One region of the Paenibacillus sp. cl130 genome, then DNA from elsewhere that is predicted to be linked to it. Evidence: riboswitches for the same ligand, from Rfam matches in the RefSeq annotation. Region 1 holds a riboswitch; the other holds the start of a gene.
The links. A riboswitch is a leader RNA that binds a small molecule or an ion and turns the genes downstream of it on or off. The one in region 1 is predicted to bind ZMP and ZTP.
Positions count from the first base shown of each region.

Region 2: another riboswitch for ZMP and ZTP. It lies ahead of BM358_RS22855 (bifunctional 5,10-methylenetetrahydrofolate dehydrogenase/5,10-methenyltetrahydrofolate cyclohydrolase); the one in region 1 lies ahead of BM358_RS23520 (TIGR01440 family protein).

Region 1 covers NZ_FOYG01000011.1:21,548-24,759, reverse strand. Annotated here, with positions in the region: gene glyA (serine hydroxymethyltransferase) at 1-788, opposite strand, end outside; gene BM358_RS23520 (TIGR01440 family protein) at 909-1,496, opposite strand; ZMP/ZTP riboswitch at 1,717-1,798, opposite strand; gene BM358_RS23515 (low molecular weight protein arginine phosphatase) at 1,877-2,461, opposite strand; gene BM358_RS23510 (manganese efflux pump MntP) at 2,566-3,126, opposite strand.
Region 2 covers NZ_FOYG01000010.1:105,058-108,269, reverse strand. Annotated here, with positions in the region: gene BM358_RS22865 (PadR family transcriptional regulator) at 1-393, opposite strand, end outside; gene BM358_RS22860 (Delta(5) desaturase DesA) at 678-1,739, opposite strand; ZMP/ZTP riboswitch at 1,953-2,037, shown strand; gene BM358_RS22855 (bifunctional 5,10-methylenetetrahydrofolate dehydrogenase/5,10-methenyltetrahydrofolate cyclohydrolase) at 2,148-3,014, shown strand; gene BM358_RS22850 (cyclodeaminase/cyclohydrolase family protein) at 3,011-3,212, shown strand, end outside.

The DNA of each region.
Region 1 (3,212 bases):
ACATGCATCAGTGGCCCCCCTTGAGTACCAGGGAAAATAGCTTTATCAATCGCTTGCGCCCATGCTTTGCGAGTCAGAATCAGACCCCCACGCGGACCACGCAGCGTTTTGTGTGTCGTTGTTGTTACAAATTGGGCATGCGGAACTGGACTTGGGTGAATTCCCGCTGCCACAAGACCTGCGATATGTGCCATATCCACCATGAACAAAGCACCTACATCATTGGCAATGGAAGCAAAAGCTTCAAAATCAATAGTACGCGGATATGCACTCGCGCCAGCTACAATCAGACGAGGACGATGCTTAAAGGCTGCCTTGCGCACTTCATCGTAGTCGATGCGGAAGTTGTCTTCGCGTACACCGTAAGCAGCAAAGTTATACAACAAGCCGGAAGCGTTAACCGGACTTCCGTGTGTTAAGTGGCCACCATGCGCCAGATTCATACCCAGTACAGTATCTCCAGGTTTGAGAGCTGCCAAATACACCGCCATGTTGGCTTGTGCTCCAGAGTGAGGCTGCACGTTAGCATGCTCGGCGCCGAACAATTCTTTTGCGCGGTCACGTGCGATGTCTTCAACGATATCTACATGCTCACAGCCACCATAGTAGCGTTTGTTCGGATAACCTTCAGCATATTTATTCGTCAGCACGGAGCCCATGGCTTCCATTACTGCTTCACTGACAATGTTCTCGGATGCGATTAGCTCGATATTGTGGCGTTGTCGTTTCAGTTCAAGTCCCATTGCTTCCATCACTGCCGGGTCACTTTTACGCAGGTGTTCCATCATGATTGATTACTCCCTCTCCATAGTCAATTGTTGGGTATACAAGCAAACGCCTGCTCCTCTGTTGGGTACCTCATCATCAATGCAAAAAAGATTAGTACAAACATGCCGCCATGCCAAATGCTAATCGCAGTTTCCGCCGACTTCTTGCTCCAGACTGTACACCGCCCGTTGTCCGCCAATAAGTGGAGGACGGGTGAACGCTGCTGTCACACGTGCTTCGCCAATCCAGCGAAGGCTTGGGCGAAACGGAACAGCAATGGGTCGCAGATGCATGCCAATCAGCGTTTCGCCGATGTCTATCCCGGCATGAGCCTGCACGTTCGCCGCCAAACACGCGTCGCTCATAGAACGATAGGCGACGGTAGCCATAGAGCCTCCTGCTGTACGAACAGGAACAGCTGCAACCTCCATCAGTCCCAATCGCTCCAGCACAGCCCGTTCAACGACCAGCGCTCGGTTCAAATGCTCACAGCATTGAAACGCCACATCAAAGCCATACTCCCTGCGAACAGACTCTACTCCAGACAACAGTTGCTGAGCCACATCGAGCGCTCCCGCCGTACCAATCCGACTTCCAGCCACTTCACTTGTGCTAACGCCGATAACCAGCAGGCGACCAGCCTTGAGACTGGCTGCTTCTGCGATTTCCCGCACGACAGAAGTGGTCTGTGCTTCCAGCGGAATCTCATGATCTAATTGTTCCACCATTGGAACCTCCTTTGGTTGAACAGCCTCTCAGAGACTAGGCACGGTCTCATGCCCCAAGTTCAACACACTCTCTCCTGATCACAATCTGACTATATTATAGCCGATGTTTCAGATTTCGAGCAGAAAAAATGGAAGAATCTTTAATGGAATCAACTCTCAGCTAAAAATCTGGCATAACTTGTATATGAAAAAAAGAGCAGTCCACACCTATGTGGAATTGCTCTTTTGCCCAGGCGACCGGCCGTATATCCGATGCTCCATCGTGGTTAATCCCACTTTTGTCGCCAGTTACATCGGATTCTCATTTTTCCACCTTATCTTAACGGATTAACCGCCGAAAATCAACAGATTCCGTACAAAACAGATGAGTAATACCAATTTTATTCGGAAGATGCCTTTAGCTTGTCCAGCAGCTTATGTAGTGCCGTACGGATTTCCGCAGCTGTGACATCGTAATCTTCTCGCGAACCGCCAAACGGATCAGAAATATCAAAGCCCGGAATCCGTTGGTGTAATTCAATCATTCGTTCACGCTCCTGCGCCGATAGCTCTTGTCCGAGTGAAGCCATCAACTGCTGTGAAGCATATAAACTATCCAACTCCTGTACATCATTCAACACCGCATCCCGGTTCTCCACATATTCCTTAAGCGTAAATACTTTGCCCGCCGTTTGGGGAAAGCGCTGAATTACGTGCTGTTTATGTCCTTGCGTCAAGGTTAAGATCAGATGCGCCCACCCGGCAAGCCCGTCGCTCAAAGGGGTTGAAGTGATCTGATCGGATATATCATGATCACGTAGAACCGCCTCTGCATGTCGGGATATCGGCGTGCCTTCCATCGCGGCTACTCCCGCAGAACGCACTTCCAGTTCTAGCCCATGCTCAGCAGCCAACTTACGCAGCATCCCTTCAGCCATTGGACTGCGACAGGTATTCCCTGTGCATACGAATAAGATATTCTTCAACGTTTTCACCCCCCGTATGTTAAAAAAATATATAAACAGAGGATTACTATAATTCTAATCCCTTACTATAATCCTGCATTTATTTTACACTGTCTACGCTAAAATCAAAACATAAACATAAAGCCGAATGCCAGCAAAATGGCACCGCCCACTGCTTCTCCATAATCTCCTAGATTGCGGCTGACCTTGCGACCCAGCAACAGGCCCAACATCGCCATTGCTCCCCCGCAAAAACCAAACGCCAGAACGGACAGCACCAGATCACTCTGGAACATACCCAGTGACACTCCTACAGAAAATGAGTCAACGCTCACCCCAAGTGCAAACAGCAAAAGGCCTAAAGGCGAACGATGATCCAACACCTGTACGCCGTCCCCTTTAAAGGAATTATACACCATATGCCCGCCCAAAAGGATGAGTAACCCCCCTGCGAAGTAGGCCGTCACATGACCTAATAAAGAACTCATATAATGGCCTGTGAACATTCCCAGCAATGGCATCAGAATGTGAAAAAAGCCAATAACAGTACTGATGCGCAGCACGTCTCGCAGGCGTATCCCCTTCATGCCGATCCCTACGCCCAGCGATAACGCATCCATTCCTAGCGCTACCGCCATGATCAGAATCGTTACAACCTGCCCGGCATGGGCAGAGGCTGCCAGCATACTCCATCCCTCCATTATCCGTCTGTTCTTGTACACGTTATGCGGACAAGGGGGAAATCAGTACAAGCATACACTGAAAGTACCCA
Region 2 (3,212 bases), on a different contig from region 1:
TTCTATCAAGGCAAGCTTGTTATATTCACAGGCGACAGTAGTTTGAAAGCTGGCAATCAAACGAACAACCTCAATGTCGTCAAGATATTTATAGAAGAAAAGCTTACTCAAATACTCATAATTAAAAGGGGAAAAAGTACATGGTGTTTTTAACCATTCTATAAATTCACTCTTCCCTTTTTCCGTAATACCATATGATTTTTTGAATCTGCCTTCCTCTACCACTTCTTCATACTTGATAAGCTCCCCCTTTTCCATTTTTTTCAGCATAGGATATATGCTTCCGAAGCTGGCATCAATAAAGTTGGAAGTGCTTATCGTCATCTTCTGCTTGATTTCATATCCTGTCATATCCTTTTCGCAGAGGAACCCAAGTATTACATAAATCAACATAAAATCTATTCCTTCTTTCCTGGCATAGTGAATTATCCTTCTGAAATCAAAGGGAACTTATCTCTGTTTACATGTAGCTAATTTATATATAATCGATATATATCGTTTCGATATATAGAATGTAAAGGTTGACAATCGATTTGTCAATAGCGCTTGCTAAAACAAAGAATGAAAGTACTGCATTTTCAATATAAACAAAAAAATCTAAAAGGATGTTATCCCTTTAGATTTCTCAAAGTAAACTGCAATTTTTCAACATCTCTTCAGAAAAGTTTTGTACAAAGTTATTTTCTTTCTGTGCTTACAACAGGTGTAGGGATGGGTTTCGTAACTGCAACACGTTTGCTGAGGAGCGGCCTCACTTGTTTAAAGGTCAAAAAGGTTTTCGTATTTTCATCCCAAAGTCGGAACTTCAAAGATTGCAGACTGCTACTTACTGTGATCGTGGTCGCCTTTTGAAGTAACGGTGTCGCTTCATGTGCTTTTTCCAAATTATAATTTGGCACTTTTGGGCTCAAGTGATGAACGTGATGAAATCCGATATTGCCCGTAATCCATTGCAATACTTTAGGAAGCTTGTAGTAAGAACTGCCTTCTACGGCCGCATTAATATAGCTCCACTCTTCATCGTGCTCAAAATACGAATCCTCAAATTGGTGTTGTACATAGAACAGCCAGATTCCCAACATACCAGATACAAAAAAGATAGGTGCCTGTACGAGAAGGAAGGCCTGCCATCCAATAGCCCATGACAACAGTGCATACAAGGCAACGATGGATATATTCGTCACATAGGTGTTCATTTTTTCCTTGCGTTTGGCTGTCTTGATATTAAACCGATAGGAAATCAAAAAAGTATAGATCGGACCTAGTCCAAACATAACCCAAGGATTTCGATATATGCGATAGGCCAGCCGTGTCCATGTGGAAGCCTCTGTGTACTCTTCTACCGTAAGCACCCACATGTCACCTGTGCCTCTTTTATCCAGATTACTGCTGGTTGCATGGTGGATTGCGTGACTATTTTTCCATTGGTGATAAGGGCAGAGCGTAATAATACCTGTAATCGTTCCCACAATGTCGTTCAGCTTGCGGCTTTTGAAGAAGGATTGATGACCACAATCATGAAAAATAATAAATGTCCGTACCACAAACCCCGATGCAACAATGGCAATTGGAAGTGTCAGCCAGTACGAAACCGACAGACTAAGATAAGCAGCATACCACAATAGGATCAGTGGACCCAAGGTATTGATGAGTTGCAGAACGCTGGATTTTGTGTTTATTTTCTCGTAGGGAGCCATATTTTTTTTCAATTGGGCTAATGGGAGTTGTGTCATACTCATTATGATCCTCCTTTAAAATGACGCCTATACCTTGATCCTGTTAGGCGTACATGTTGATCTAATCTCAGTATAAGGTAAAGCCTCTAGGCGCTGTAGTCATAAACGTCAGCTCGGGTATATGACATTTGTCATATAGACAAGTAACACAACCCGTTTTCCAAATGTTCGCGGGTTTCTTTTCTGATGATTATTTGTTAAAATATAAGACATAATAACGCTGTATGTGACTGGCGAAGTCAGTGGAATGAACCACGAGGGAGCATACAAAAAAAGCGTACCGTTCGCCTGGGAGAAGTATTTGCAGAGGATTCGTCTGTCTTGACGACCTTGTGCAAATACTTTTTTTCGTTTTAAGACCATGACACCCTGTTGATAAATCATGCGATAAATTCAGAGGAGGCACGGACTATGGCTATAATCATGAAATCCAAAGAAGCAGCTGAGCAAGTATATGCAACGATCCGTTCACAGGTAGAAAAAATGAAGCAGCAAGGACACCGTCCCCATCTGGCGACCCTATTGGTAGAAGGCGATCCGGCATCTGCATACTATGCACGGACCAAGCAAAAAATAGCGGAGAAGCTGGGAATCTCATTTCATCTCCATACTTTTGACCGTCATGTTAGCGAAGCCGAGCTACTGCACCTGATCGGCAGTCTGAACGATGCATCCCATGTACATGGCATTATGCTGGAACTGCCGCTTCCCCAACATCTTTCTGCCTCCGTTATTAAACAATCCATCGCCCCCTACAAGGATATTGATGGAATAACACCTGATAACAAGCTGGCTACCGTAACAGGTGACGCCGGACTATATCCCGCAACACCTCAAGCCTGTATCGAGCTGCTCAAGCATTACGGTCACACCTTGGCAGGCAAAAATGTCACGCTCGTGGGCATCGGGCAGACAGTGGGACTTCCCCTTTTCCACATGTTGCAAAGAGAAAATGCCACCGTTACCGCCTGTCATGCAGGTACGCGTGATATTGCAGAGCATCTGAGCCATGCAGACATTGCCTTCGTCGCAGTCGGATGCCCTGATGTGATTACGCAGGATATGGTCCATCCCGGTCTGATTCTCGTGGATGCAGGAATTAACGAGACACTGGAAGGAAAAATCGTGGGTGACGCTGCTTCAAACGTGGGTGAAAAGGTACATGCCATTTCTCCGGTTCCCGGCGGTGTTGGCACCTTAACGACTGCGATTTTGTACAAAAATCTGCTCAAAGCGATACATCTGCAACACTACTCCAGAGAGGTGGTCTATTCATGAGTGAACTGTCTTGGAACAATTCCATCGGACATTTTCTGAAAGAGGCTGCAAGTGCAGCGCCTACCCCCGGCGGAGGAAGTGTATCCGCATTGGCTGCGGCACTAGGCGCGGCTATGACCTCCATGACCGCCAACCTTTCACAAGGAGAAAAATATGCGCACATCCATGAACAAATCACGGATGTCATTAGTAGCATGG